DNA from 2 places in the Paenibacillus sp. FSL W7-1088 genome. Region 1 is predicted to be linked to the other one. Evidence: a T-box and tRNA genes for the amino acid it is inferred to sense, from the RefSeq annotation. Region 1 holds a T-box; the other holds one or more tRNA genes.
The links. A T-box is a leader RNA that pairs with one kind of tRNA and senses whether it is charged. The one in region 1 lies ahead of MKY42_RS26195 (valine--tRNA ligase), so its partner is inferred to be a tRNA-Val.
Positions count from the first base shown of each region.

Region 1 (16,080 bases):
CTGTTTCTCCAAATTCATATGCTTCGATTAGACGCGTAATATCACGAGAAGTTTCGTTCAGGCGGTGCAAAATCCAATAATCCGCTGTTCCAAGGTCTCCACTAATATCACGATCTTCATAGGTGAACCCTTCCAGATTCATCAAAGCGAAGCGCGATGCATTCCAGATTTTATTGGCAAAGTTACGAGCCTGTTCAACCCGCTCCCAGCGGAAACGGAGATCCTGACCCGGAGTGCTGCTTGTAGAGATCATGTAACGCATTGCATCCGCACCATATTTCTCAATCACATCCAACGGATCAACACCATTGCCGAGCGATTTGGACATCTTGCGTCCGTCTGCATCACGAACAAGACCGTGCATCAGCACATCCTTGAACGGAACCTCTTCCGTGAACTCCAGAGCGGTAAAGATCATGCGCGCCACCCAGAAATAAATAATGTCATACCCTGTTACGAGTACACTTGTCGGGTAATAACGTTTCAGATCTTCCGTGTCTTCCGGCCAGCCTAATGTAGAGAATGGCCATAATGCGGAGCTGAACCATGTATCCAGAACGTCTTCATCCTGTCTCAGCTTGCGTCCAGCGTATTCTGGCAATGTTGTCGGATCTTCAGCAGATACAATAACTTCTCCAGTCTCCTCGTCATACCAGGCAGGAATACGATGACCCCACCACAATTGACGAGAGATACACCAGTCACGAACATTCTCGATCCAGTTCAGATACGTTTTCTCAAAACGATCCGGAACAAAATGAACCCCTTCACCGCTTTGTTGCTTCTCAATCGCTTTTTCTGCGAGTGGCTTCATCTCAACAAACCACTGTGTCGACAAATATGGCTCAACGACAGCTCCTGTACGTTCACTGTGTCCAACCTGATGCGTATGATCCTCGATGTTGATCAATACGCCCTGTTCTTGCAGGTCGGCAACAATCTGCTTACGGCAGTCGCTGCGATCAAGTCCCTGATATTTGCCTGCTTCGGCATTCATCGTACCCGTCTCATCCATCACCGTAATCTGCGGCAGATCATGACGGAGGCCCACTTCGAAGTCATTCGGATCATGAGCAGGCGTAATTTTCACGGCGCCGCTTCCGAAATCTTTATCTACATACTCATCTGCAATAACCGGAATTTCGCGTCCGATAATAGGCAGAACGAGCACCTTGCCAATCATGTCTGCGTAACGCTCATCCTTCGGATGAACAGCAACTGCCGTATCTCCCAGCATCGTTTCCGGGCGAGTAGTCGCTACTGTGACATAACCACTTCCGTCTTTGAGCGGATAACGCAGGTGGTACAAGTGACCCTGAACTTCTTTATATTCAACCTCAATGTCGGACAGTGCAGTCCGGTTCACCGGGTCCCAGTTAATGATTCGTTTGCCACGATAAATGAGGCCTTTTTCATACAGTTGAACAAACACTTTACGTACAGCCTGGGATAGACCTTCGTCCAGTGTAAAACGTTCACGCGAGTAATCGAGAGACAAGCCCATTTTGCCCCATTGCTGACGAATGGTTGTTGCGTATTGCTCCTTCCAGTCCCATACCTTCTCCAAGAACTTTTCGCGTCCCAGATCATAACGAGTCTGACCTTCTTCACGCAATTTCTGCTCTACTTTGGTTTGAGTAGCAATACCTGCATGGTCAGAACCCGGCAGCCACAGTGCATCATAGCCCTGCATCCGCTTGGTACGAATCAGAATATCCTGCAGTGTAAAATCGAGCGCATGCCCGATATGGAGCATTCCGGTTACGTTCGGGGGTGGAATTACAATCGTATAAGGTTCAGCGTCTTTGCGCTGGCCTGCCTTGAAATATCCATTTTCCATCCAAGTGGAATACCATTTTTGTTCCGCAGCTTTCGGATCATATGTGGTTGGCATTTCTGTTGCAGCTGAATTTTTTTGTTCAGACATGTGTCATTCCTCCGTTACTTATTCATCATCGCCAAAAAACAAAAAAAACCTTTCATCCATCAAAGGACGAAAGGTTAGCTTTCGCGGTACCACCTTTGTTTCACGCAGATAGAAGATAGACTACCCCTTCTATACTTACGTGACACTTCAAGCAGATAACGGCTGCGACCGGCCCATCCTACCTTAGGAATGAATGATACTAAAGTTACTCATCCCTTGTATTCAAACAGGCAACTCCCGGGCGACTTCGATCAGTTGGTTCCTACGGAATTTCCCAGCGCTACAATCCCGCTCTCTGAAAGGTCATACTGTCTACTACTCCCGATCCACGTTGTTCTTCAAAAAACCTAAACACATCATACCCTGCCCGTGCCCGATAGTCAACCTGACAACAGCGGAAAAAGCGTGCTGCAATGCAGGTTGAGGGCAGATAAAGCAAAAACCCGCCATCCTCAAGGGATCACGGGTCGAAATGGTCATTAAACCTGCCTACAGGTTAAGGGATATATAGAATCTGTCCTTCTTCCACAACCTGTTCGGAAAGACGATTATACAACTGGAGCTCTCGGGTACTTAACTGATATCGGTCTGCTATAGTATCGAGTGTCTCTTCACGCTGTACAATGCATAATTTCACCTTACGGAACGGAGTCTGATCGACAATGGTGCCGAGAAACAGGTTCTTCCACTCTACATCATCAGGCTGGTATGCTTCTTCCTGCAGGACTCCAGCGAGTGCCTCTTGCTCCCGTTCTGCTTCCGCTTCACGTGTCACTCTGCCAGAGGATAACAAGGAGGAGATGCCCACGCCTTCTTCCTGTTTGGGCGCAGTCTCTCTCTTGCTGCCAAAAGCAACCTTGAGCTCCGGCTTGTCTTCCGTCTCAGCCACAGGTTCAGGAATAAATGCTTCTTTTTCAACGGACTCATTCGTGTCCAACGCTTCAAGAGGAGGTCTGTCTTCCTCTGAAATTTCCGGTTCAGACGCTGCAAAGACATCCTGCCAGTTCTCTGACTGCGAACCTGCCGGGACATCTGCAACCGCCTTCTCCTCTTGCTTTGGTTCGGATCGGGCAGATTCAAAATGCCATACGTCCGGTGCTGCAGGTTCATCGGAAGGCTGCGCGTCCCGCTTGGAATCGGCCTGTTCCGAATTCCTCAAGTTCGTATGTAAGGTCTCGACGGAAGGCTCGGACCAGACAGACGACTCTTCAGCCAGAGGAAGCAAAGGCTCGGATTCAGGGTAAGAAGCCAACCTGTCGGCTGTCTCCGCCAAAAAAGACGAAACGGGAGAAGGCGTATCGGACAACACTTCCGCTTGCGTTTCATCCTCCTTGTCCCTCAAGGATGAGGACTCTTCGTTGTTTTCAGCTCCTATTTTGCTTTGCTCCGCGTTCCCATCCCCTTGCTGCCAAGACTGAAACGGTTCGGGAGTAGCTTGAAATAGATGTTCCCGCTGCAGCTCCTCTTCGCTCCGTTGAAGCAAATACTCCTGAGCAAATACATTGGGAGAGCTGCCTGTCTGCTCTGTGTCAGCTGAACGGTCGCCCTGCCTAGGATCGGGCGAATGTATAACGGTAAATTCATCTGCTGACCAGACCTGCGGTTCCTCCACCGGAAAGCCCTCGATGCCGCGTAGCGACAATACGCCAGTAATGTTCAGACTTCGGTCGGATAACAAATCGACATCAAAATTTTCGATCTCAATGGAAATATCCTCAAGCGATCTTACCCGGTTCAAGGGTACCGTGATCTCCACCGGGATAAAATGTTTGAGTTCCTCCGAGATCTCATTCTCTCCCCGATACGCACCTGTTAGCAAAAGATGACCTCGTAATGTTGCATGATCATCCTGACCGATCACCTGAATACGGGGATATAACTCAATTTCCTCCAGTTCCTCAATCGCAGGGACTCCCTCTGACAAATGAACGCGCTCATAAATATCGAACCGCAAACCATAAGGTTGATTCAACAAAGGTGGCGTCCTCCTTTCGGCATATGTTCACCATGATCCTTCTCATGGGACTGATCCATGGTCCAAATCCTTCGTTACCCCATCTATATGCCTTGAATGAGATGAGCATGCCACCTTTTATGCAAACCTTCCCAGTTTATTGGTCCTTGTCTTCCCGCCCTGCCAGTTGTTCGAAATCCTGCGGCCAAGGATCAGCCACTTCAATTCGTGCCCCTGTGAGCGGATGACTAAAACTCAGCGTCTCACCATGAAGCGCCTGCCGACCAATAGAATCCCTTCTGCCTCCATATAACTCATCTCCGACGAGGGGATGCCCCGCATAACTTAAATGCACCCGAATCTGGTGTGTACGCCCTGTATCCAGTGTCAGCCGGACAAGGGTAGCCCTGTCCCACACCTCCACGATCTCCACATGAGTTACAGCGTCCTGTCCACCTTCAGAGACACGTCTGCGTTGCTTGTGATGCCTGTCCTTCCCAATCGGAGCATCAATCGTAATCAGCTCCGTGGATATCTGACCGCCTGCAATGGCAACATAATGCCGCCCAATGTCTTTACGCCGCATGGCTTCATCCAGTTTGGCGAGAGCAAAAGCATTTTTGGCATATAAAACAGGCCCAGTTGTGTCCTCGTCCAGACGATGAACATGGCGTACATTCGCCTGAATTCCATTCATTTCGTAATAGGAGGCCACCGCGTGATCCAGCGTAATCGCTTGATCCGCCCGGCTCCCATCGGGATGAAGCTTCATTCCGGCCGGTTTGTGCACAACCAGACAGAAGTCATCCTCATACAAAACATCGATATCCGTCCAACGCGGTTCAACATCGATCGGCTGAGACGCAAAAAGGGCCAGCCGAAGCCGGTCCCCTGCCAGTTGTATGCCCTGGTTCGTCTTTAGCTGACGCAACATTTTCTCTGGTAACTGAAGCTCGGACAAGAGCCATTGCTCTGCAGCCGTTTGCCTGTCTGAACTTCCCGTCACCGCTTTGCCTGGCATCAGCTCAAGCCATTCCCCGCGGCGTTTCCAACTTTTGATGGTCATAGCGATTGAAGGGCCTTACGGTTCGCCTCAATCGTATCGTCAATATCCTGCTCCGTATGCACGCCAGAGACAAACATGCCTTCGTATTGGGAAGGCGCAACACTCACACCCTGATCAATCATGGCCGCAAAGTAACGACGAAATTGATCCAGATTGCTTTCTTTGGCGATATCATAATTCGTAACCGGAACAGCACTGAAAAATGGACATACCATGGAACCAACACGGTTAATGGTTATGGCTACACCCGTCTCAGCTGCATTTTTCTCGAATCCTGCTTGCAAACGTGCGGACAGTGTCTCCAGACGATCATAGACCTCCGGTGTCAACAATTTAAGTGTCGTATAACCTGCTGCCATAGCCAGCGGATTACCGCTCAGCGTCCCTGCCTGATAGATCGGTCCGGTCGGAGCAATCTGTTCCATCAGATCACGTCTGCCGCCATAAGCACCCACCGGAAGCCCGCCACCGATGACTTTACCCAGACAAGTCAGGTCAGGTGTTACGCCATATCGTCCCTGTGCACAGTTCAACCCTACACGGAATCCGGTCATAACTTCATCAAAAATGAGCAAACTGCCGTATTGAGACGTCAAACTACGCAAGCCTTCAAGGAAACCTGGAACTGGTGGCACAACTCCCATATTACCTGCAACAGGTTCCACAATGACGGCTGCCAGTTCTTCACCATAACGTTCAAAAGCAAGCTTCACTGACTCCAGGTCATTGTATGGAACCGTAATCGTATTGATGGCCACACCTTCAGGAACACCAGGGCTGTCAGGCAGACCCAGTGTTGCTACACCAGATCCTGCTTTGATCAGCAAGCTGTCGGCATGTCCGTGATATGATCCTTCAAATTTCAAAATTTTACTGCGTCCGGTTACACCACGTGCCAGCCGAATTGCACTCATGGTTGCTTCCGTACCGGAATTCACCATTCGTACAATATCGATCGAAGGCACACGCTCACAGACGAGTTTAGCCATCTCGGTCTCCAGCAGTGTTGGCGCACCAAAGCTTGTTCCTTTAAGGGCTGTCTCACGCAAAGCTTCCACAACGTCAGGATGTGCATGTCCCATAATAAGCGGACCCCAGGATCCCACATAATCAATAAAAACATTGCCATCGATATCATAGATTTTGGAGCCTTCTCCGCGCTCTGCATAGATCGGGGTAAGCCCCACCGATTTGAACGCCCGAACGGGACTGTTCACACCCCCAGGTATGTACTGCTTGGCTTCTTCAAATGCGCTGCGTGAGCGCTCATCATTACGACGAGTTCCTTGTTGTGCAGTCATGAACATCCTCCTTAATATAAATTTATTTCTCGGCCAGCCAGCGTGACGCGTCTTTTCCGTAGTACGTAATAATCATATCTGCCCCCGCACGTTTCATACTCAGCAGAATTTCCATGGCCACTTTCTTCTCATCAATCCAGCCTTGAATTGCTGCTGCCTTCACCATGGCATACTCTCCACTTACGTTGTAAGCAACCAGTGGAAGATCAAAATTGTCCTTGATCGTACGCATGACATCCAGATAGGACAGGGAAGGTTTCACCATCAGCATGTCAGCTCCTTCGAGCACATCGGTTTCGGCTTCACGTAATGCTTCACGCGCGTTCGCCGGGTCCATCTGATATGACTTGCGATCTCCGAATTGCGGCGTGGAATCGGCAGCTTCGCGGAATGGACCATAGAATGCCGACGCATATTTTACGGAGTAGGACATAATCGGAATATGACTAAAACCATTCTCATCCAGTCCGGCACGGATCGCTTGGACAAATCCATCCATCATGTTGGATGGTGCAATAATGTCCGCTCCAGCTTTGGCCTGGGATACCGCTGTTTTCACGAGCAGCTCCAGTGATTCGTCATTAAGGACATCTCCGCAAATGTGACCGTCCACTTCAACCGTGTGCACCATGCCACAATGACCGTGATCGGTGAATTCGCACAAACAGGTGTCCGCAACAACCAGCAGCTCAGGATACCAGGACTTAATCAGCTTCGTTGCTTCCTGTACAATACCATCTTCTGCGAATCCAGACGAACCAACACTGTCTTTGGTTTCGGGAATACCGAATAAGAGCACAGCCGGAATACCCAGTTCGGCAATCTCCTTCACTTCTTCCTGCAGACGATCCAGCGAGAAGCGGAATACGCCTGGCATAGATTTGATCTCAGATTTTACATTTTCACCATAAGTAACATAGATGGGTTGGATAAAGTCATCCACAGTCAAATGGGTCTCTCTCACCATATTGCGAATACCTGTGGATTGACGTAAACGGCGATGCCGCACAATTGGAAAACTCATACGTGTGAAACCTCCTTGAATAGTGATATGGAGCAAAAAGCGAAGCGCGCCGGTATCGTAACGAATTCAGCACGCTTCATCTATCGATTGCGGTTCAATTTATATGGTTAGCAGGAAATACAGCTTCTGTAGCAGGCTTTCGTTTCCAATCAGACAACACAGAAATCAGACTCTCAATGGTTGCTTCTTCAGCCATCATGGTGACCTTCAAGCCTGCTGCTTCTGCCGTCTTCGCTGTAACAGGCCCGATACATGCGACCTCTACATTTTTCAATAAAGGCAAAGGGTCCTGCAATCCCATCCGTTTCAAAATACTCATGAAATTGGTGACGGTGGAAGAACTCGTGAAGGTCATCGCATGAATGCCGCCCTCTTCAAGCAGCTTCAGCAATTCATCGTCATCCTCGCCAGCCAGAATGGTGTCATAGATAATTGCCTCGGTGACCAGAAGTCCCCGCTCCCTCAACTGTTCAGGCAACCAGGAACGTGCAAGATCTCCATGCGGTAAAAGCACCCTCTGGCCTTGCTTCAATTCATTTTCAAATGCTTCAAGCATACCTTCAGCCTGAAATGGCCCCTGAATGACCTCCGCTACAATGCCATACTTACGCAAAGCTTCCCCAGTGGAAGGTCCTACCGCAGCAACTCTCGCTTGATGAATGGAGCGAATATCTTTACCTTGCTGCTGCAAATGACGGAAAAAGAATTCCACTCCGTTTACACTCGTAAAAAATACCCAGTCAAATGTATTTAACGCACCAAAGGCCTGTTTGACACTTTCCAGTGCCGACTCCCCTGATGGAATCACGGTCTCAATTACCGGAAATTCGTAAGGTTCGCCGCCAAGTTCCTCGATCCGGTTCACCAATTCACTAGCCTGACTGCGAGCTCGCGTCACCAAAATGCGTTTGCCAAACAACGGAAGTGCTTCTGCCCATTTCAACTGTTCGCGCTGGTTCACCACCTCACCAACAACAATGACAGCGGGTGGTTGAAAATTCGCAGCGATCACTTTTGCTTCGATATCTTCAAGCGTACCAGTGATTGTATCCTGCTCTGCTCTTGTGCCCCAGCGAATCAATGCCACCGGTGTCTGCGCCGGGCGTCCGTGACGAATCAACTGTTCGCTGATATATCCAATTTTGGAGACACCCATCATAAATACCAGTGTGCCTGTAGCATTCGTCACTTTATCCCAATGAATACTGCGGTCAAGCTTGTCCGGACTCTCATGCCCCGTAATGATGGAAATAGAGGAAGCATAGTCGCGGTGGGTCACAGGTATTCCAGCATAAGCAGGTACACTTATTGCTGAGGTTACACCAGGTACGATTTCAAAAGGAATGTTGTTTTTGCGCAGCAGATCAGCCTCTTCACCTACGCGTCCGAATATCGTCGGGTCTCCCCCTTTAAGCCGGACCACAACCTTGCCTTCCAGTGCGAGATCAACCAAAAGCTGGTTGATCTCTTCCTGCTTCATCGTATGTCGATCCGGCCGTTTGCCCACATAGATCTTAACCGCGCCGGGCTTCATTTGTTTAAGTAATCTCGGACTAGCCAACCGATCGTAAACGACAGCATCCGCTCTACCAATCGATTCCCAGCCTTTTACCGTAATCAGCTTGGCGTCCCCTGGACCTGCACCAACCAAAAAGACCTTCCCCACCATGTCTTCATCCCCTAACTTCTGCCAGTATCTGCTCTGCTCCCCGTTCAATCAATCTCCAAGCCACTTCTTCTCCAAGACGAACCGGATCTTTGCCCGTCAACGCTTCTTTAAGAATCAGTCCGCCGTCCGGCGTACCGACCATACCTGTTAATTGTAACGTGTTTTGTCCATTCGGGGAATCTGCTTCTTGCTGTGGCACCCATACGGCATGAGCTCCAATCGGAACCTGACAGCCCCCATTCAATACACTAAGGAAGCGACGTTCAGCCAACACAGGAAATGCGGTTTCCGGATCATTATACAATTGCAACAGATGAAGCAGCTCCGCATCATCTTCACGGCATTCAATGCCGAGCGCACCCTGCCCTACTGCGGGAAGACAAGCTTCTTCTGACAGATATTCCGTAATCCGATCCTGCCAGCCCATTCGATACAAACCAGCAGCAGCCAAAATAATGGCGTCCAAACCTTCTGTCTCCAGCTTGCGCAGACGGGAATCAATATTGCCACGAAGCGATTCGAGTTTCAAATCCGGACGGTATGATTTCAATTGACTGGACCGACGCAGACTGCTCGTCCCCACTCTTGCACCTTCCGGCAATTGATCCAATGTGAGTCCACCATTCGAAATCAGTGCGTCACGAGGGTCTGCACGGCGCGGAACAGCTCCGTTCGTCAACCCTTCAGGCAACTCGGAAGGCATATCCTTCATGCTATGAACAGCCATATCAATCGTGCGATCTATCATCGCCTGTTCAATCTCTTTGACAAACAGTCCTTTGCCTCCGACTTTGGACAGAGTTACATCCAGAATCAAATCTCCTTTTGTAACGATTTTATGTACTTCAAAATCAAAAGCTAATCCTTCCCGCTCACAAATATCACGTAAATCTTGAATTACATGGCCTGTCTGGGTCAAAGCAAGTGCGCTTTGTCTGCTTCCCACTTTAATTGTCCGCATGTCTACACGTCCTCCTGATTATGGGATATCCAGTCCCCAATTTGTTCTTCGGTCCACCACTGAAACTGACCTGTACGGATCTTTTCCAGCACATTCATTTCGGTTAAACGACGGAGTAATTTAGCTCTGACACCTGAAGAAGATACACGTGCCTTTACTTCCATCCTCATCTGATACAAAAATTCAATATATGTCTCGTACTCATCTCCGAATTGCTGTTCCAAGGTATCACGAATTTCTGCTGCGGCTACAGGCCCTGCTCCAGCGGTCGATATTGCAATGCTTAGCCTTCCGCGCCTGACCACACTTGGTGTAATAAAAGTGCTTCGCTCAGAAGATATGGCGTCGTTAACCAGTATACCCGCATCTTCAGCTTCTTGGACAACCGCTGTGTTCACTTCACTATGGTCCGTTGCTGCATATACGAGAAAGGCCCCCCGCAAATCTCCATTGCGGTAGGACCGGGCCAGCCATTGAATTCGGGAATCATGATGCAATTGTTGTAACGTTGGCGTAACTTCCGGACTAATAACCTTGATCTGCGCTTCCGCATGAAGCAAACCTTTTATTTTACGTTCAGCGACACGTCCGCCTCCAACCACGCAGCAGGATTTTCCTGATATATCCACAAATATTGGCGTGTACCGTTCCATCCCCTTCACTCTCCCGTCCAACGATGAAACGCTGAATACGCATTGGATAAAAAACTGATAATGACAAAGGCATATCCGATCAACGTCCATCTCGCCATAATCACTGTGGAGAACTGTTTCCTTCTCTTGAATACGAAGTACCCCACATAGATTGCTATGGCAAGTCCCGTTGCAATAACCTTGAGATCCAAGAGCAGGCTCCAGCGCGTTTCGGCTACAATGGATAATACAGCAAGCATGATAGAAACACCAAGAAGAGGTGTGCCAATCAGTGTAGCACCATCCATATATTTGCTGATCACTTCGAGACTCGGTAGACGACGTACGGTATCATTCCATTTCTTGTTCTTCAGCTTGCGGTGCAAAAACAGATATAACATGGCAAATACAGCACCTACTGTGAGAGCCGCGAAACCTAGATTGGCCAAGGTGATATGCATAATAAGCAATCCGTGCACAGTCTGCCAGTTATGCAGAGATATCTCACCTGCTGTAAACCACAACCGGTTCAACACCGTAACGGAGAAACCAACCACATTCAGCAATAAAATGACAAATTCGGAACGCTGAATCCGAGTCATCACCAGAGACATCAGCACAATACTAAATGAAAAGATAAACAAAAAATCAAACGTGGTGTAGATTGGAAAATGCCCTTCAGTTAACATACGCAAAATGACATGGAACACCTGAAGCGCCCACACAACAACAAGAAACCCTGTGCCTGTCCGCTTCGCCCCCGCATTGCGTCGAATGCAGTCCGAGAAATAGAACAGTAGGCTCAGGGCATACATATAAATTAAAGCTTCATAGATTTGTTCAGCTAGGGTCAAGCTGCCCACCCGCCTTATACGCCTGCCGGAGCATAAGCCGGCACGGGGTCTTGCCGGGAATCGTTAAGATGAACGGCATCCGGTTTGCGCAGAGCCGTGGCATCACTCTGATTTACTTTCTCAGCGGCCACCTCTACAGCATCCTCCAAAGCAAAGATCTGAGTAAACATGCGCAGTGCTTCATCGCCGTGCTTGGTACCAGCCATTTCCTTAATCCGGTTAATCGGATCTGTCGTCATTTGATTCACGATGCTTTTCGTCAGACGACGGATAACTTTACGCTGATGTTCATCCAGTTCAGGCAATTTATTAAACAGACTATCCATCGTTTCTTCATGAATGGAAGCGCCTTTCTCCTGCAATGCCCGAATGACAGGGCGAACGCCCAACGTTTTGAGCCATTGATAATAGTCTTCCATCTCAAGCTCAATCATTTTCTCGATCTTGGCAGCTTCCACCTTACGCATCTCCAGATTGCTCTCCACGATTCCTTCCAAATCATCAATATCATAAAGGAATACATTGGATAACTCGCCGATCGCCGGATCAATATCCCGTGGAACAGCAATATCAATCAGGAACAGCGGACGCGATTGACGACGCTTCATGCTCTCTCGAACAACAGTGGCATCCAGTACATATCTTTCGGCCCCCGTCGAACTGATGACAATATCAACCTCGTTCAGTCGCTCTAGCGCCTGTTCCATTGTACATGGTGTCCCTCGAAACTTCGCTGCCAATTCCTCAGCTCGTGCAAGTGTTCGATTCGCCACAATAACTTCAGAGGCTCCGTTGCTATACAGATGTTTTACTGTAAGTTCACTCATTTTGCCGGCACCCAGAATCAGCACCTTCTTATCGGTGAACATACCAAATATACGCTTGCCTAGTTCTACAGCAGCATAACTTACAGATACCGCACTCTCACCGATTGAAGTCTCTGAATGTGCGCGTTTGCCTAATGTAACAGCCTGTTTGAACAGCATGTTAAACCAGGTGCCCGTAGCTTTTTCTTCCTGTGCTTTGAAAAAAGCCTGTTTCACCTGTCCAAGAATCTGAGTCTCGCCAATAACCATCGAGTCCAGCCCGCAAATCACACGGAACAAATGGCGCATGGCTTGATCATCTTCATATATATATAAGTGTTGCGTAAATTCTTCTCGCGGAACATTAAACCATTGTTCCATGAACGTCCGAATAAAATAACCACACATGTGAAGACGGTCTACCACAACATACAACTCGGTACGGTTACATGTGGCTACGATTACACCTTCCAATACACTCTTGGTCAGCTTGAGCTGCTGCAGCGCTTCAGACAAGTCCTTTTCTGCAAATGTGAATCGTTCCCTAACCTCTACAGGCGCCGTGCGATAATTCAAACCAACGACAACGATGTGCATTGCAAGTTCACCTGCCTAATAAATTTCCAATCAAAGTGTTTTCTACATATGTTCATCCATTTATGATTGACATGGTTAATTATATCACACATCCATAGTATGACTGGGCCATTTTTATGAAATGTTTATGAAATCCCCATGTAGATCATCTTATGCATTGTCATTTATTGTAGTGTCTCACCAATCTTCACCGTTATGCGTTAAATACTTGTTTTAATGATAAAGATTTAGGAAAATCCCATATAAAACAAATAGCCATGGAAGGCTCCATGACTATTCAGGTTTGGGATCATCTTCGTTCCACCCCGATATGTGAACATTATTCATGCTGTCGTTATTAAATCATATATACCAGTTCATTTGTATTCATTTCCGGTGTCTCCACTTGCAATTCGCCCAATCCACGTACCAGTTTCTTTGCGTACGTTTTTTCCGGTTTTAATACGGATACCAGGTAATCAATGGCCATTTGCGGGTCTACCGTCTCCCCACAAGTGTAGCAATCAATGGCTGCAAACCCTCTCTCAGGATACGTATGAATCGAGAGATGACTCTCAGACAGCAGTACAAGCACTGTTGCTCCTTGTGGTTCAAACTGCTTGGATTGTACGGACATTACTGTCGCGCCACATGCCTCCGCTGCTTCAACCAATTGAGCTTGCAAATACTCCGCACTGTTTAGTAGATCAAAGTCTACACCCCAAGCATCCACAGCAACGTGTCTTCCGAAAGTTGAATATTCCATCCTTCGGCGCCCCCTTCCTAGGAATAAAATGTTTAAACAAATTTCATCCGCTAGGACCTACGTCATTCACTTCCCGAGGGAAAAATCTCTCGCAACATATAATGTCCTGAGTGAATCCTGGTTCCTATATTCTTTTCATTTCAACGAGATTAAAAATAACATCTAATCAAAGGGAATGCAACCCCTTTTAGGAAGATGAAAAAATAAAAGATTAAGTCCCAATCCGCTTTCAAAATCAAGAAATCCCCTTTCGCTTCTGCCTGGAATGTGCCAGATCAGAGCATTAGGGGATGGTCAGTTAAATACTTGTATAATTCACTCTTTTAGGTCAATAGGCTTCAAGCTCAAACAGCCGTTTCTGGTGGCGCGCAAGCTTTTCATCAATCTGCTGGAGTTGTTCAGAAGTAGAAGCATCCATTCTTGTATCGAGTAACGAATCAACCTCGGCGTATACCCGGTTTATCTCGCGCTCAATATCCCGAGCCTGGAACACACGCTGCAATTCAAGCAACGTATTTTTGTATTCGTAGATGACACGGATATTCTCACCCGTCTGCTCCACAATTTTACGGACAACGCCCTGAGTATAAACATACGTCATGGTGAACTCTTCATAAATCCGATGAACAACGCCATCACCCTTAAAGGTCATAAAGAGCTTCCGGACTACGTTCGTCAGATGATGGTTTACCAGGCGGCAAGATAACTCACAGATGTAAAACCCTTCCCTACGGTCAAAAGGGAAATGAACTTCTTCTCCACTCACATCTACGAGCACAATTTCCTGGCAGCCATTCTCCATCACCTTCACACGTTGATGAATCCGGCCATCCTCTGTCATGCGCAAAAACTGATGCATCTGGGGTTCTGACAATTTCAAAGTGGCTTTAACATACTCTGTGGCTAATCGCTGAGCCATAAAAATCTCCTCAATTCTTTCCCGATTGTTTTGTCTTCCTGCACAGCGGCAGTGATCTCAAAATTCTTCAGGTCGGTAAGGCCGCTACTTTGGTACCGTTGGTACAATGCACCTATACTCATTATACACTACCGTATAGCTATTTCGCTCCAAAATAAAACAATGAATTTCCACGAAAATCCATAAAAAATGGATTAATCCTTGATCGCATTAAAGATCCACCCCAGTTGCTCGCTTTCCTGCATCAAAATGGCGTAATCCCCGGTTATCCTTTAATTTCGTAGTCTTCGTGATTTTCCTCAGCCTGTGGCTCTTCTTCCGCTGAAGTTTGACCGATTCCGGCAAAGCGGGTAATGATCTCCCATAATTCTTCTTTACCTAAACCTTCTTCCGATGAAAACGGTACAAACAGATCACCAGGACGAAGATCCAAAGCTTCCTTGATGACTTTAATATGTTTGGCTCTACGCGTTTTTGGAATCTTGTCCATCTTCGTCGCAACCACTACCAGAGGCAATCCATGATGGCGGAGCCACTCATTCATCATCTTGTCATCCTTGGATGGCTCATGTCTCATATCCACCATCTGCATGACCAGTTTCAATTCCTCGCGTCCCAGCAAGTATTTCTCCATCATTTTGCCCCAGGCAAAGCGTTGCTCTTTGGAAACTTTAGCGTAGCCATATCCCGGGAAATCGACGAAGTAGAGATCCTGATTGATCTTATAATAGTTCAGTTGCTGTGTCTTACCAGGGGTAGAACTCGTCCGTGCTAAGTTTTTGCGATTAATCAAACGGTTGATCAAAGATGATTTCCCTACATTGGATCGTCCCGCCAAGGCAATCTCGGGCAGGCCGTCCTCGGGGTATTGTTCAGGCCGAACGGCACTGATAATAAATTCGGATTGATTTACTTTCATAATGTATCTGTCCTCTCTTTAACTCCTGTGCTCTTACTTAGAGCTGCTGTTGGTATTATGCCATGGATTGTTCTATCATACCAAAAAAACCGTTCCAGCGGACGCCAAAGCTTCCGCAGAACGGTTTACTCTTCATACGATCCCTCGTTTAACGGGCTACAGGTGTATTCCTGCCTGTTCCACAAGCGCATGTTGCAGCACCTGATCCATATGGGCTACAGGAACAAATTCCACATCTTCCTTGATGCTGTCCGGAATATCCCGCAGGTCCCGTTCGTTATCCTTGGGCAATAATATTTTTTTGTAACCGGCGCGGTGAGCCGCCAGTGATTTTTCCTTAAGTCCGCCGATTGGCAACACACGACCACGCAGCGTTATTTCGCCAGTCATGGCAATGTCTTTGGAGACATGTTTGTTCGTTAGAGCAGAGATCAAGGCCGTCGCCATTGTAATTCCGGCGGATGGTCCATCCTTTGGAATGGCTCCTTCCGGAACGTGGATATGGATGTCGTTCTTCTCGTGGAAGTCGGACGGAATGCCAAGCTGTGCAGCTTTGGAGCGGGTGTAGCTGAATGCCGCCTGAGCCGATTCCTTCATGACATCGCCCAGTTTACCTGTCAGCGTCAGCTTGCCTGTTCCAGGTACAACGGTAACCTCGATCACGAGGGTATCTCCACCCACTTCAGTCCACGCCAGTCCCGTCACC
Region 1 is NZ_CP150216.1:5,801,037-5,817,116, forward strand. It holds gene MKY42_RS26195 (valine--tRNA ligase) at 1-1,927, opposite strand, end outside; T-box leader at 1,987-2,265, opposite strand; gene MKY42_RS26200 (LysM peptidoglycan-binding domain-containing protein) at 2,424-3,902, opposite strand; gene MKY42_RS26205 (RluA family pseudouridine synthase) at 4,039-4,947, opposite strand; gene hemL (glutamate-1-semialdehyde 2,1-aminomutase) at 4,944-6,248, opposite strand; gene hemB (porphobilinogen synthase) at 6,271-7,272, opposite strand; gene cobA (uroporphyrinogen-III C-methyltransferase) at 7,367-8,941, opposite strand; gene hemC (hydroxymethylbilane synthase) at 8,946-9,902, opposite strand; gene MKY42_RS26230 (bifunctional precorrin-2 dehydrogenase/sirohydrochlorin ferrochelatase) at 9,905-10,555, opposite strand; gene ccsA (cytochrome c biogenesis protein CcsA) at 10,561-11,349, opposite strand; gene hemA (glutamyl-tRNA reductase) at 11,403-12,791, opposite strand; gene speD (adenosylmethionine decarboxylase) at 13,129-13,536, opposite strand; gene MKY42_RS26250 (non-ribosomal peptide synthetase module) at 13,865-14,455, opposite strand; gene yihA (ribosome biogenesis GTP-binding protein YihA/YsxC) at 14,721-15,374, opposite strand; gene lon (endopeptidase La) at 15,531-16,080, opposite strand, start outside.

Region 2 (16,080 bases), 790 kb from region 1:
CCCATCTGGCGATTCCGCCCGCTTCCCTTACAGGTACATAGGTCGTTCCGTCAATCAGATAACCACCGTCAGCTGCTTCCTTGCCGTTTATGAGAACCCGAATCTTCTCGTTCACTGAATCTGCAAACAATAAAGACCCGCCGAGCAAGGAGAATACCGTGACACACAGCAAAATTCTTTTCCATTTCATTCTGTCAATATTCCCTCCCCTGCTGCTAGCTGTTGTACATTTATACTGCAGACTCATCCACAAAGTTGCGCTGTTTTTCATCATTTTTCATTTTTTATCCAGAATATTTTCCACCCCTTGGAACGATCAAAAAGAGGCGTACCCTGTTAAAGGACGCCCCTATAGTATAGTTATTGGCAATGCGTAATTATGCGAATTTCTTGTGGATCAATTTTATTATGCTGCTGACTACGAGGTATGACGAGTCAATATACAAGGTACGCCCTTGCCTACAGCTCCATCGGTTCGCATCCGTGCTGCATAATCCATTCCTCGTGTACAGGGGGTCTTGCAGCGCTCACATACATCCGAAGTAACCAACTTCATGGATACACGAAGTTTGTCACTCTTTAACACGGGAGCCTTTTTTCCCTTTGCTTTTGCCATCCCGGATTCCCCATTTCCCCAATTACTTGCTGATGTAATGCATCATATGGGGATTCGCCCGGTTGTGTGTCAAAAAGAGTAAACTTCGTGCATGATATAATTAAATGAAGCCACCGTTTGCACGCAGCGTCTGTCCTGTGACCCATTGCGACTCTGCACTGACAAGGAAAGAGATCACATTGGCAATGTCCTCTGGCTCACCCAGACGACCAAATGCATTCATTTTACGCAGCCCTTCGAGCTGTTGCTCCGTCTTTCCGACTGAAAACAATTCGGTATTCACCGGACCTGGTGCAACGGCATTAATGGTGATTTGTTTGGAGCCAAATTCCTTCGCGAGCTGACGAGTAATCTGTTCAACTGCACCTTTGGTACCTGCGTACACGCTGTATCCCGGAAACATCTGTCCGTTTACGGAAGTGGAGAAGTTAACGATTCGGCCCTGATCCTCCATGTGTTTCAATGCTTGCTGACAAGCAAAAAATGTACCTTTAACATTGATGGCAAACTGCTGATCGAATTCTTCCTCAGTCACATCTGCCAGAGGCGTCGTTTTCATGATGCCTGCATTGTTGATCAGAATATCAACTTTTCCAAGCTGGCTAATCGTCTCGGAAAATAAACGCTCCACATCTTCCTTCCGAGCAAGGTCAGCCTGAACGGTAATGGCACGCACTCCTTTTTGACGAGCAATATCTGCCACCTGTTCTGCTTTATCGGGACTGCTCGCATAGTTAATGACGACATCTGCGCCCAATTCAGCGAGTTGCTCTGCAATAGCACGTCCAATCCCCCGGGATGAGCCAGTTACAATGGCCACTTTACCTGTTAGCTTTTTCATTTACGATGACTCCCTCTCTTGTTCCAAATGTAATAATCCCTTTTCGATCAACAACCACACCTGCTCAAATTCCGCATCAATTGCAGGGCTTTGCCATTCGTAGACGTGTGCCGGATGATGAAAACGAGCGGTAGCTTGAAGAATCGCCGCAGCAAGCACATCTGGGTTGTTGAATTGGAATGGGTTTTCCTGCTGGATGATCTCACTCAAATGACGCACCAGATGCTGCACATGTTTATTGATAATATCTGCTGATTCCTGGGTTACCCGTGCGTACATCTCAAACAACTCTGCATCGGATTCGGCATAATGACGTTTACGAGCGATTAATGCTTCTATATATACTTTTAGATGACGTGTGCCCTCTCTGTTATAACTCTGATCCTTAGTTATTGCCGTCCAAGGCGCGATAATCTCATCTTCAAGCCATTGTGCAGTCACGCCTTCAAGTAATTCTTTCTTGCTTTCGTGACAAATATTTATTTTTGTCATTTGTTATTCGGTTGATGATTTATATGTACGAGCGTAAAAAAAAGAGCCCATGTAATATGGCCCTTATCCAAAGTTTTAATGTTTAATCTTTTCTAGAAAACGAACTTAAACAATACGAAGATCACCGCAAGTATCCCAGCGAGAATGAGCCAGTTGCTGATTTCCCACCAAATGCTTTTTCCTCCGGCTAAAAGCTGTTGTTCATTTTCTTCATGGCGCTGTTTGTGTGTATGTGATTCCGAAGCATGGGGCGGCTTGCTAAAGTCCATCATATACATTCCCCTTTCCAGCAACTTTAATCTTATAGTTCCAGTATAACCCATAATTGAGTGAAAATTTGTTTATTCATTAAAATATATTATTGAATAGACAATTCTTCTTCCGTGACCCATTTATGATTCTTCACCGGATCTCCGCCTGTGGTCGGGTTATAATCAACCATGTATACCGTCGTTTGCTCAGCAGAGTCAATCGTTGCCTTGGCACCTTTCATTCCAGACATGTGATCAGCATTCAGCACAACCTCTGCTCCTGCTGCATACGGTTGATCCGTATGGTCCTGAATTTCCTCTTGGATCACCCATTTATGATTTTTCACAATGTCTCCCCCTGTGGTGGGTGTGTACGAGACTGCATACGCTGTCGTCTCATAGGCCCCCACAATGGTCGCTTCTGCACCCTTCATTCCAGCCATATGGTCCGTACTCATCACGGCCTGGCTGCCCACTGGATATGTAGGATTTTTCTTTTCCTGCAGCCCTTCCGGTAATTCTCCCGAATCCGAGTGGTGCATCATTCCTGTACTCATTGCATGACTGTCACTACTGCTATTATCCTGCCCAGCATTCTTGCCACATCCACTTAACATCAGACTGCCCGTGATCACCGTAGTCAGCAATATCATTGCATACTTTTTCATGAGTTGCACTCCTTTGAACTTTCGATTTCTACTCTTATAATATACCCCATATGGGTATATTTCAATCGTAATTGATTTCATTACCTATTTATTGGTTGTCGCTGCAAAGTTAAAGAGCATATCAAAAAAACCTCCGATTTCTCGGAGGCCTTCAGGTAGTTTAGACCGTATTTTAGATACGTGCTTCAGACTTCAACAATGAAGTTCAAACTAACGGTTGAATTGACTTGGCTTGGCTTAATGATTAAGCTAGCCCAACGGTAACATTGACGTTCCCTTTGATGCCTTTGGAATATGGGCAGTAGTCATGAGCAAGTTTGACAAATTTCTGTGCTGTCTCCTCATCCAGACCTTCAATTTTAACTTCAAGTTCCACTTCCAGTTTCACACCATTATCCGTAGGGTCTGTCACAAGCATAACCGTAGCCGATACCGTGCTTCTCTCAATTTCGACTTTGTGTTTCTTCAACTGAAACTCCAGCGCCGAATTAAAGCAAGCACTGTAGCCTGCTGCAAACAATTGCTCTGGATTCGTAGCTGTCGTCACTTTGCCTCCCAGTTCAGGCGGGGCAGCGACATCAAGCATAAATACGTTATCTGGCGATTGCACAATCCCTTGACGTCCACCTGTATTAATAACTGTAGTTTCATATAATGTTTTCATGAGTATTGGCTCCTCTGTATGTTTAGATTTTATTTTGTAAAGGTACATCTCTTTTGTATTGCTAACAATTACATTGTACACAATTAAATTGTGTTTGTAAATCATTATTATAAAAAAACAACCACTTCCTCATGTAATACAAGGAAATGGTTGCTCCGTAATTGATACATATTTATTAATGATCCAAAAGTTGAATCCACCTTAATATATATTAACTTTTACATCTTCTTCTCAAAGCCCTCCATCGGTGCAAGCGAATTCTGGTAATCAGTCCCTTCCTGACTGTCGGTAGTAAAGTGCATAACCTCCCGAAACGAACCTTCTAGATAAGTCTGCATTGCCAATGGAATGCGCAGTTCATCCATATCAGACGGAGATATTTGGTAACGAATGCTGCCAAGGTCGCCTGCTTTTACCTTCTGTACCCATTTCGGCTCGCGAATCAATTCCCGTCCGAGTGCAGCCAAAGTTGCCCCCGCGTTGACAACTTCTTCTGCGTCTTCCGGCCGCTCAATCGATCCAATACCGATCAGAGGTTTTTTTTGATCCAGAACCCGAACGAATTTAGTTAAGATCGGCTCCTTGTCATCGGGTTGGTTTAAAGAGGTTCGTTTGTAACTTCCCATCGACAAATGAATGTAATCAACCCGAGTGTTCGTCAGAGCCTGGGCAAAAGCCAGGGAGTCTTCGAGCTGGATGCCCGGCATATGAATTTCTTCGGGTGAAATCCGATAACCGAGGATGAAGGGTTTATCCACATGGGCATCGATAACCGATGCAACCTCCTGAATGACTGCCAGCGGAAATCGCATACGATTTTCAAAGCTGCCACCCCACTGATCGGACCGTTGATTGGAATTGACGGAGAAAAATTGCTGCAACAGATACGTGTTGGCCCCGTGAAGCTCTACTCCGTCAAAACCAGCTTGTATGGCCCGCAAGGTTGCCCTGCCGAAGTCCTTAATAATGCTTTCGATTTCCTCAGGTGTTAATTCACGCGGCGTCTCCGAGTCGATTGGATGTGCGGCAGCGATTGCACTCGCACTGGTGGGTTGTACACCTCTTAGCGTTTTGGAGTTTGTTTTGCGCCCTGCATGAAAGATTTGTACAACGGCTTTCGTTCCGTCTTTCTGAATGGCTCTTGCAATTTTGGACAGTCCTTTGACTGTAGAATCACTTGCAATGGAAAGCTCACCTTCGAAGCCTTTTCCTCCATCGGTTACATACGCAACACCTGTAATGATCATCCCAGGGCCACCCGCCCGTTCGGCATAATAATCGACTTCATCATTGGTGATGGAACCATCGAAGAAACTGGACATCGTTGTCATTGGCGCCATGACCACTCTATTTTTCAGCGTAAAACCATTCGCAAATGTATAAGGCTGCAAGAAATTACGATTATTATTTTCCATACATATCTCTCCTTTTATTAGGCTTGTTCAGCCTTGTCTCTGTTTCATGAGTTATTGTATAGTAGGGTGAAATGAGAGTATAGTATGCACTTAAAAGGTAGATACTATCTAAAAGGAGAGTGGAATATGGAAACTGCTGAGGAAGTAAACGTTAGACCATTCACACATGCCATGTCGTTGATCGGTGGAAAATGGAAAATGCATATTTTGTTTTGGTTATGGAAAAAAGAAACATTGCGATATGGAGAATTGAAAAGAGCCTTGGATGGAATTACACATAAAATGTTAAGCTCTCAACTGAAGGAATTAGAGGCCGATCAATTAATTATTCGTACAGAGTACCCACAATTACCGCCAAAAGTAGAATACTCTTTGTCTCGTGAAGGATTAACGCTGATGCCTGTGCTGGAGATTCTCTGCGATTGGGGTAGACAGAATCTTGCTGATTTGCAGAAGAATTAGTGAAAGGGTTGACGCGAAGGATGTTTTCCCTCTCTACTTCAGTGGTATGACTACTACGTAAGGCTCTGTCGTTTTAATCCGTAGTGATCGAACGACTGCCCCTACCATTTAAGGTAATCTAGTAGGAGCAATGAGAAGCTATGACTAATATTGGTGACAAAACGCAAATTAAGGTTACTATATTAGTGGAGTAAGGGAAGATTTTGAACCTTACAAGACTCCAAGACTGGTGGATTCAGTCTTACTGTTATCAGTAATATAGTCATTCAGCTATTTTGGCTCGAACATACAAAAAACTACCTTTTCTAGTTCTGGTGGTTAAGTTCACCTTATTATCTTGTAATTACCGCACTACGCTCAGCTATCATTATCCGTATTGCAATATATATCATTGTACAACCAAGAGAAATAATAGGAATTTTAGAATCAATAGAGGCTTGATCAATTCTGCAAAAATCTGCTACATTACCAAAGATGTCATAACACATTCGGAAAATTTCAGATTCCGGGAAGAGTGCTAAAATTCCTATGGCTGCAGAAATAATATAAATAAAGCACCCAACATACTTTAATACTTTAGAAAAGGTATTTGATGAGAGACTTCGAGAAGCATGAATCATATCTCCAATAAAAAATGTTAGTCCAGCTAGTGATAAACATGTGCAAACTTGCCCTGATGCTTTCATTAAAAATCCGAAGGTGCAAACAATACAACCAATTGCTATTAGAGATGCCTTAGACATTTATTATTCCCCACTTTTTATTTCTGATCTTGCCAACTCAATTAATAAATATTCGTTCAAATATATAGATGGAAAAATTAGAGATCTAATCCTTTTTTTCAAATCATTATTCCCCTGAGATTTTGTACCTGTCTGATCAACTTAAAATTAATTAAAACTGATAAGTTGATTTTCTGTGACCTCGAACGTTTGATCATAATTATAATGTAATCAACAAACCACACCCACCACAAAGAAAAAAGCCCTTTCTGTGCAAGGACTTTTACGTATGATCTGTAGTGGGCTCGAACCACTGACCCCTACCCTGTCAAGATAGTGCTCTCCCAGCTGAGCTAACAGATCATGATATTTAATTGTTTGCCAATCAAGTAACAGTATCATACCAAGTAACCGTGTTCATTGTCAATCGTTATATTGGTAATATTTTATTCGAATTGGTGCACAATAAAGGAATGATTACCATTTTGATGACGAGGTGACTTCCATATGAGGAATATGAGAGAACGTAAGCTGCGTTTCATTATCACTGCCAAAAACGTAGCCTGTCTGATTGCGCTTGTTGCATTAATATACGTTTCTGTCGGTTGCAGTTTGGAACGGGATGAACATACCGTACAATTTCAACAGTTAAAAGAGCCCAAAGAGGTGAATGATGACCTGCCCGTTTGGCTGGATGTGTATTCCAAGTCTGTTGTGCATGACGTGTACTCCCCACAAGGCAATGTTGAAGTCTTACCCTGAGGAACAGGATGTCGCATTTCACTCATCTTCGTCCCACTTTTTGGAGTACACCTTCTTGGTCACATAATACAACAAAGCAATCATGCCGGCCGCCATTAAAAGGGTGATTGCCATCACTCCTGCCATACCCATGGTTCATCCCTCCTCTCCCAGTATGTTCCAGTCTTAACTATACAGGAAAAGCATTTTTTTGTATAATTCAGTCTGATAGCGTAGAGCAGAAAGAAGGTATAGAATTGGCAGCTGAGATTAGTTATGTAACGACTGAAGAGCAACTTCAGAAAGCATTGAATATTCGCAATCATGTTTTTGTCATCGAGCAGCAGGTGCCTGCTGACATTGAGATCGATCAATATGATATCATCAGTCCTGATGTGCATCACGCATTGTTAAGTATAGATGGACAGGCTGTAGCTACAGGGCGTCTGATCTATTACACCAAGGATACCGCCAAAATGCAGCGTATCGCTGTTCTCAAATCTCATCGTGCTTTCGGCTACGGGCGTGTGCTGCTGTTAGCCATGGAAGAACGGGCACGCGAATTGGGACTTTCCTACTCTGTTTTGGACGCACAATGCCAGGCGCAGAAGTTCTACGAAAAGCTCGGATATGAAGTAATCTCGGAAGAGCCTTTTTATGATGCAGACATTCTGCATGTTCGGATGCAAAAGAGCCTGTAAATTATCACTGCGAGCGATATGAAGCCATGCTATGCATACTTTTTTTTGATCCGGACAGGCTAAAGAGGTAACCAGATTCCTATTTGGTCAAATAAGGAGAGTGTGACATCATGGATCAAACGACACGCGAAAGCTTCACAGCAGTACAAAAAAATGGTGACGGTGATCTGACAGCGTTCCAAACTTCATCCGGACGTGTGCTGGACTACCAACAAGCACTGGCAGAAGTCAAAGCAGGAGCAATTGCAGGTGTAAACGTCTTTAAAGGCAAAGACGGCGAAATGTACATTCGCGGTGATGCAGACGGCGACCCAACCAATAACCTTGATCAACTTCCTATCTTCTAATAGATGTATGCTGCCTCACATGGCGCCAATCCGGCATTCCGGGTTGGCGTTTTTTACGTTTTAATATTCGGTAAAATATTTCACGGCATCTCCAGCGGGTGGGCTTTTACGAATGGGCTGTTGTTCCTGCTCCCATGCTTGCAGAATTAATATGCCTTCCAGCGTAGACTTGTTTTCCCACACAATATGCTGCCTGCGCTCAAGCTCCAGCAGTGACTCATGAATGAACGCCTTGCTTCTGCCCGTCTTATTCTCCAACTCATCCATTCGTGGCACCCGGCGACGCTGCCCCGCATAATTAACAATAATACGCAAAATTTTGCGTTCAAAATCATTCAGCATATTTCTTCCTTCCCTTCCTTATGGAGTACGGGACGCCATGCCAGAATACCTTGTTCCAGAAATGTTCGGGGTGCCCCCTCTTTCCCTGCGGATGCTCTAATCTTCCCTTCCCGCACACTGTTGATTCGAATCTGCCGCTGTGTAATATGCCCTGCACGATCCATGTAGACGAGCTCCACCATCTGACCAATATATTTCCCTAGCATAATCATCCCTCCAATAAGAACATGTGTTTGTTTTATTATTATATGCGAACATAAGTTCTTTATTCAACAACTAAAAAAAGGATTTTTTTGAAATTAAAAAACCAGACTCACTCCCTTTTACAGAGAAGTCTGGTTCCTATCTTTCTTGCTGTGCAGTTCTTGTTCAGTTCAACGTCGATCCGATTCCGTGAATTGTACTTTTTTCAGCTGCTGGGTAGACGGGTTAAAATCAACATTCACAAATACAGCAAATTGTTTACCGTCTTTATTACGTACCCATAACTTGAACTGTTCACGGGATTGGTCTGCTGTTAACGAGGTGCGGCCAATGTGTTTGTAATCCAAAATGTCCACGTTGTACTTGGTTTGCGTTTCCTTCACTGCAATGATTCCCCACTTCGCATAATCCGGAATCGCCGTTGCTGAACTTGTTGCTAGTCCACTTAAACTTAGTATCACCGTCATCAGGGCTACGATGAGCATTCTCATATCATTCACTCCTTGGGCAATGTTTACGTTAGCCTGCCCTGTAGAAGTTTATTTTACACCAGTAGACGAATGATAAACGTAATTGGTTGCTGGAGCGATTGAATCGTACTAATCGCCATCTTATACCGTTCGATCGGTGATTTGAAGCTCATCCCCCAGTCACCCTCCAATAAAAAATTTCGCGGTAGTGGATCTTCCGGCTTTTCCAAACCGTACTTTTCTATAAGCTCATCTCGTATTTGTTGATCCAACTCACTCGGATAATTTGCATATGCTGCCGTAACATCGCTACATCCAAAAACGACAAGCAGCAGGACACCCCATCCCACCATAATCCAACGTTTGCGCACTCTCAGTTCTCCTTCATTTAAATCAGATAATGACAACCATACTTAACTTCATTCGTCCTGATTGTACATAAATAACATGGGATTGGAAATAACAAATGCAGGCATCATTACATACGCCTTAAGCCTCATTTGCAAAATTATGGGTTTAGCGTATCCGATAAACGTGTAATAGGCCATGACAGCATCACTTCATTATTCTGAGCAATCATTTCGAGGAGGTTATACCCGAATGTTCAAACGTATGGATGAAATCGCAATTGAAATCCCCAATGTCGAGAGACCAGACCCGAATGCAGCGGCAGCGATACAAGAATTGCTGGGTGGTAAATTCGGAGAAATGTCAACGTTGAACAACTACCTCTATCAATCCTTTAACTTTCGCTCCAAGGAAAAATTGAAACCCTTCTACGATCTGGTGATGAGTATCACCGCCGAAGAATTAGGTCATGTGGAGCTTGTGTCTCATGGTATTAACAAATGCCTTAGAGGTTCTACCGATTACAAAGAGCCGGATAATACACCACTCGGTTCTGTGAAGGATGCACGTCTGTCTTATCATTTCCTTGCTGGCGCACAGGGAGCAATGCCTTTCGACTCGATGGGCAATCCGTGGACCGGAGCGAATGTCTTCAACAGTGGCAATCTGGTCGAAGATCTGCTGCATAACTTTTTCCTCGAATGCGGAGCCCGCACACATAAAATGAAGGTTTATGAAATGACCGATCACCCCGCAGCCCGGGCAGTTGTTGGCTATTTGCTGGTACGCGGCGGCGTGCATGTGGTCGCTTATGCTAAAGCGCTTGAGATTGCAACCGGAGTGAATGTAACCAAATTGGTACCGATTCCATCCCTGAGCAACAAATCTTTTAACGAGGCGTGGAAATACGAAGAAAAAGGTCTACACACCAAGCTGTATACCTATAGTGATAAAGACTTTACTGCGATCAGTCAGATCTGGAAAGGGACACACCCCGAAGATGGACAACCGCTGGAAGTCATTCAAGGCGTACCTGAAGGTTATCCGATTCCTGAAGCTCCCCCGGTGGAAGAAGAATTCGCCCCAGGCATTTCGCAGGAAGACTTCCAGGAAATTGCACGTCGTCTCAAAATGGCGGGAAATATTGCGGATTAAGGTAGCGTTATGTAATGGATGTACTAGCTGTTGTTGTTGATATGGCATGAAAATGGATAAAGCCCTCAGATCTTGCTGCTTAAGTGGCAGGATCGAGGGCTTTTATTGATGTATTAAAACATGGATTTAATGCTGTTGATGAACTTTTGCCCTGTGTTTGGCTCTGTAAGTGTAATGTCCCACATCACTATATTGGTCATCAGATTTGAACCATCGGTTATTACTTTTATAGCCAGTTCTTTAACTCCCTTTAACGGAGTTTGAAAAGAGTCAGGATGGTTCTCCGCACTGTTCGCTGATACAATCAAGGAATAGATTTCTGTGCCATCGGCGATAAAGCTTATTGTAATAGGCTCATGGCTTGCTGTTCGGATGACATCGTCCGGTATAGCGAAATAACCTTTCATATTTTTGTATTTTCCATTTAAGAGATATGAAAACTCATTCGTTTTTTGTATTTCTCTACTGTACAGATTGATTTTAGGCTCAACATTTGTCTGGCCTACTGTAAAACTGGAGAGTTCTTCATCCCATACTACAGCCCCGTCACTCAAAGCAAGTTCATTCAGTGCAACACTTTTTCCGTCAACGTTTTCTAAATAATGATTGAGGCCGCCAACAACAGTGATCGTACCTATTGAAAAAACAATCGCTGTCAGGAAGATTCGAATAAGTCCTTTTAATGTGTTCCTATGATGCCTTATTATCCTCTGCGCCCCATATCCCACGGTAGCCCCTAAAGTATTAATCAGGATATCGTCTATATCAAACGCACCTAAACGGGAAATCATTTGCACTGTCTCTAACATCGTAATACAGAGAACGAATATACTGATAAAGCGAATAAACCCACAGCGAAAGAGGAGCGGAATGACCATCCCGAAGGGGATGAATGCTATAAAGTTCCCCATTTCAAAAAACCAAATCTTAAAATCTCTCCCCATTGGAAAATGTAAAGGAATTCCTTGAAGGGATAAGCTGTATCGCAAGCCCTGATCAGGACTGGACGAGCTTCTATCGAAGCCCAGGAATAAGAAATACAATGTTAAACAAGTATACAACGATAACAATACAATGATGAATTTTCTTGATTTTCCTTGATACAAAATCACACCTTCTTTTTTCAATAAATTCTACACCATCATATTATTCCTACACTACAATTTGCAGAGGTCGCCAAAACCGACTCCTCACGTTGACTCATCACTTCAATCAGCATGTTGGCCCCCAGTCGAAATCCCTGAACAAATGCAGCTTCGCTATGCATACCATCACATTGACCACACAAGTCGAACAACTGTTCAAGCTCACGGAATTCGTCCTCGCTCAATCGATTCTTCCATTGTTCCGTCTTAGCCGCAATTTGTCGACCTAACATTTGATATTCAGGATGTGTCGGCATCATCGTCTCGTCGGGGCGAAGTCGCCCGTTATAAAGTGCTTCCAAAATTGAATTCATGTGCATCCTCCCAGAAATGGATTCGCATCGACTTGAATGAGCGTTCTGCACATGGTAGGATATTTATGCAGTCAGCTCATTCTCATAGTGATTGCGGGATAGGAAGCAGCGGTGTTCTTCTCGGGACTCACGCTGCTTCCTTTTTCTATTTTTGGAGCTCGTCGTAAATCCTCTCAATCCCTTTGCGAACGATGTCTGATCGGTTCGTATTCAGCTTCTCAGCCGAAGCATCGAGCTTGTTCATAATTTCTTGATCAACACGGATTTTGATCGTTTCGCTTTTGGGATTGTCAGACAGCGGACGTCCCATCTTCTTGGCGGACATTGCTTCACCTCACTTTTTGTGCCAACAATAATAGCATAGTTGTTGTTGGCACAAAAAGTCAACGGATTCGTAAAACATACGTTCGTTTTTTCGTGGATTGCAGACTAAACATAAGTAGATCGTTAGCCCAACTCCGAAACAAAATATCACTCATGTTATATGTAATAATGCTTGTACTTTAATGAATGATCTGTTTTTGACAAAAAACAACCCCGAAAGGCATTAAGCCGTTCAAGGTTGTTAAGGACTGCTCTTTAGTATGAACTTTTCTGAATCACTGAACTACTTTTTATTGTATTTTATTCAGCAATGGTATTATAACCTCATCCAATTTCTCAAGCAGCTCATCCTCCGTAGGATTTTCTAATATTCTTTCTAAATCGCCCTTTAACATAATCAAATATTCAGAAGGCAATCTACTAATTAGTCCCGTCAGCATAGAATATTCCCATGTAGAGTCTCTTGTACTTGTCGCGGGGAAGCCATTCTCTAATATCCAGACCTATCTCCTCTTTTCATCCAACATTGAAATCCTATATCCTTACTCCTGCTCCCTTACTGGCTCAATGTCTTCTACTTTCACTTCTATTGGATCCTGAGTATCCGTTGGTGACATCGCATCTCTCATGCGAATAGTCCACGTCCCTGCATCCTGATAAAATTGTACACCTTCAATCACAGGAATACTTATCTTTTCTCCATCTGATGAGTACAATCCAGCCCGGATGGCATCCTCCTCACTCATATGAGCACCATCTGGGGTGGCCGGGCAAGATAAAGCAATCGTTCCCGCTCTGGCTTGTCCAGGGTAAGGCTCGTTTTCGGGGCTGCCATCCGTCCAGATCTCAACATAGGAGCCGATCTGCGGATCAGGCGCATTGGAGAACCATTTTGCCGGATAATACCGACTTTCTCCTCCGTTCGCACCGAAGTCTTTATACGCAGGATCAACCACTAGAATGGAATCGTCTTTGCGCTCAACCACATAACCAGTGAATTCATCTTCACTTGGTGTATTCGCTTGAGTTTGCACAGAATTACAATCGATATGTCCTGAACATCCAGTAAGGCATACGATCAGGATTGAGAGCGATATCAGAGCTCGACGAAGATGGAACATAGGTAAATCCCCTTTATTAAAACCTATTTCTAATTTCAACGTTCCATATATGGTTATTGTTGCATGCAAACATATGTTTATCATAAACTTGAGGGCAACAAAATTACTTCTTTCTGTACTGCTTGTACCCATACCTTCCCCAGATCACTAATGTCACGCATAACAAGAGGGCACAGTATGCCCAGGTAAAAAATAAAGCCAATCCCAGCCCGATGTTGGCTCCTATATATCCCCCGCGTAACTCCGTATATAATGCATACCCCAATGGTACGCTACCTAAAATAAAAAGTCCGATTAACCATCCGCGCCAACGTTTAACAGATCCCTCTCTATCCTTGGAATTCTTTTGGATGCCTTGAGCCAGTATAATCAATATTAAAATCAATATTAGCCAGGTTATGAAAATGTACAACATAACGTTTGTCTCCTCTCCTTCAAATTCCCCTTATTTTTGTACAAAGGATTTCCGCCTGTTTGTCCATTGTACTACCCTCCCGCTTTCAATAAACTTATCACATTGACTAAATAGATAAATGATTATCATTATCCAATAAGTAATCTATGCGGGAGGAACTATAACGATGAAAGCAACACGCAAGCTCAGTACCCTTATACTCATGATTACCCTGATTGGTGGGCTGTTATCAGCCTGTAGCAGCAAAGCAGAGCCATCCACTACAACCGCTGAAGCAGAATCAGGTGAATCCACCACCTCAACTCAAGCTCAGTAACGTGATAATAAAAAGTAGAAAAAGACGCCTTCGTCTTACTCAGGATCATGAGTAGACGAAGGCGTCTTTTTGAAAATTCATATTCAGCTTTCTTATGCAGAGTCCGTGTTCACCAACGCTCTGTTACGTTCAGGCACCAAACTGTGCATAGTGCAGACGGCTGTATACACCACCTGCTGCAAGCAGTTCCTCATGACGCCCCTGCTCCGTAATTCCCTGCTCGGCAACCACAATAATGCGATCCGCATTTTTGATCGTAGCCAATCTGTGGGCAATGACCAATGTAGTCCGTCCTTCAGACAATTCCGCAAGGGATTGCTGGATCGCTGCTTCTGTCTCCGTATCCAGTGCAGATGTAGCTTCGTCCAAAATTAGAATCGGAGGATTCTTCAGGAACATACGCGCAATGGACAAACGCTGTTTCTGTCCGCCAGACAGCTTCACACCGCGTTCACCAATTAACGTGTCCATTCCTTCCGGCATGGAAGTGATCAGTGTTTCCATCTGTGCACGACGAGCTGCCATCCAGATTTCTTCTTCTGTTGCATCCAGCTTGCCATACGTGATATTCTCACGAACTGTTCCATCGAACAGGAACACGTCCTGCTGAACAATTCCAATCTGACTGCGCAATGAATCCAGCGTCATATCTTGAATCTCCTGACCATCGATCGTGATGCGACCTTCCAGCACATCATAGAATCGAGGCAGCAGACTGCACAGGGTTGTTTTCCCTGCACCAGATGGTCCAACAAGGGCCACGGTTTCACCAGCGTGAATATTCAGATCAATCCCTTTCAGAACAGGCTCCTGGTCCGAATAGCCAAAGGTCACCTGCTCATAACGGATATCTCCACGCAGATGAGATACGGTAGCGGCACCTGGTCGATCTTCAACGTCGGGCTCCATATCGAGCAATTCTGTATACCGTTTGAAACCTGCAATCCCTTTTGGATACGTCTCAATAACGGAGTTGATCTTCTGAATAGGTGTAAGAAACACATTGGACAGCATAATAAAGGCAATAAATTGACCGTAGCTCATACTGCCATTAATGACAAACCATGTGCCGCATACCAGTACAAAGAGGGACACCAGCTTCATCAGCATGTAACTGATGGATGAGTTCCAGGCCATGATTTTGTACGCGATCAGTTTGGTCTGACGGAAACGGCTGTTATTTACAGCGAATTGTGCTTTTTCATGCTCTTCATTCGCAAAAGCCTGAACCACGCGAATACCACTTACATTGTTTTCTACACGTGCGTTGAAATCCGCTATATCCCCGAACATTCGGCTAAAGGCCTTGGACATCTTGCTGCCAAAATACAAGGATAGATAAATAATGAGCGGTACAATGATAAATGTTAACACGGCCAGATTTCCGTTAATGCTCATCATGATGCTGAATGCACCAATCAGCGTCATGACTGCGATAAATACATCCTCCGGACCATGATGGGCAATCTCGCCGATATCCATCAGGTCATTGGTCATACGAGAGACCAGGTGTCCGGTTTTGGTATTGTCAAAGAAACGGAATGATAACTTCTGTACGTGATTAAAGAGCGCTTTACGCATATCGGTCTCGATATTAATACCAAGCTTATGTCCCCAGTATGTAACAACAAAGTTGAGGAATGAGTTTAATAGATAGATCGCGAGCAGCGCAAGACATGCCCATAAAATCCAGTCCCAGCGTCCCCCTGGCAAAAGGTCATCCACGACTCTATTAACTGCCAGCGGGAAGGCCAGTTCCAGCAGAGCTACGAAAATCGTACAGCTAAAGTCCAGAATGAACAGCTTTTTGTAAGGCCTGTAATAAGCAAAGAAACGGCGAAGCATGGACTGAAGCCCTCCTTATAGCAACCATACCACATGATTGCTTTCTATTTCGTTTTGCTCAAGAGATACAGGAAGTATGGGGCTCCAATGATGGCAACCAGAATACCTGCCGGAATCTCGGAAGGCTGCAAGATTACGCGTCCCAGCGTATCTGCAACAAG
Region 2 is NZ_CP150216.1:5,013,036-5,029,115, forward strand. It holds gene MKY42_RS22575 (copper amine oxidase) at 1-190, opposite strand, end outside; gene MKY42_RS22580 (hypothetical protein) at 419-616, opposite strand; gene MKY42_RS22585 (SDR family oxidoreductase) at 717-1,457, opposite strand; gene MKY42_RS22590 (TetR/AcrR family transcriptional regulator) at 1,458-1,949, opposite strand; gene MKY42_RS22595 (hypothetical protein) at 2,042-2,221, opposite strand; gene MKY42_RS22600 (YdhK family protein) at 2,308-2,868, opposite strand; gene MKY42_RS22605 (organic hydroperoxide resistance protein) at 3,113-3,532, opposite strand; gene MKY42_RS22610 (NADH-dependent flavin oxidoreductase) at 3,751-4,947, opposite strand; gene MKY42_RS22615 (helix-turn-helix domain-containing protein) at 5,074-5,409, shown strand; gene MKY42_RS22620 (hypothetical protein) at 5,742-6,152, opposite strand; tRNA gene MKY42_RS22625 (tRNA-Val) at 6,422-6,494, opposite strand; gene MKY42_RS22630 (hypothetical protein) at 6,639-6,893, shown strand; gene MKY42_RS22635 (GNAT family N-acetyltransferase) at 7,130-7,573, shown strand; gene MKY42_RS22640 (DUF3892 domain-containing protein) at 7,684-7,920, shown strand; gene MKY42_RS22645 (hypothetical protein) at 7,981-8,262, opposite strand; gene MKY42_RS22650 (hypothetical protein) at 8,256-8,468, opposite strand; gene MKY42_RS22655 (DUF3889 domain-containing protein) at 8,637-8,957, opposite strand; gene MKY42_RS22660 (hypothetical protein) at 9,011-9,307, opposite strand; gene MKY42_RS22665 (manganese catalase family protein) at 9,537-10,439, shown strand; gene MKY42_RS22670 (VanZ family protein) at 10,553-11,566, opposite strand; gene MKY42_RS22675 (DUF6809 family protein) at 11,581-11,898, opposite strand; gene MKY42_RS22680 (ribbon-helix-helix protein, CopG family) at 12,044-12,223, opposite strand; gene MKY42_RS22685 (DUF3221 domain-containing protein) at 12,765-13,256, opposite strand; gene MKY42_RS22690 (hypothetical protein) at 13,925-14,074, shown strand; gene MKY42_RS22695 (ABC transporter ATP-binding protein) at 14,204-15,919, opposite strand; gene MKY42_RS22700 (iron ABC transporter permease) at 15,964-16,080, opposite strand, start outside.
Region 2: it encodes a tRNA-Val, which carries the amino acid that the T-box ahead of MKY42_RS26195 (valine--tRNA ligase) is inferred to sense. The anticodon was not compared.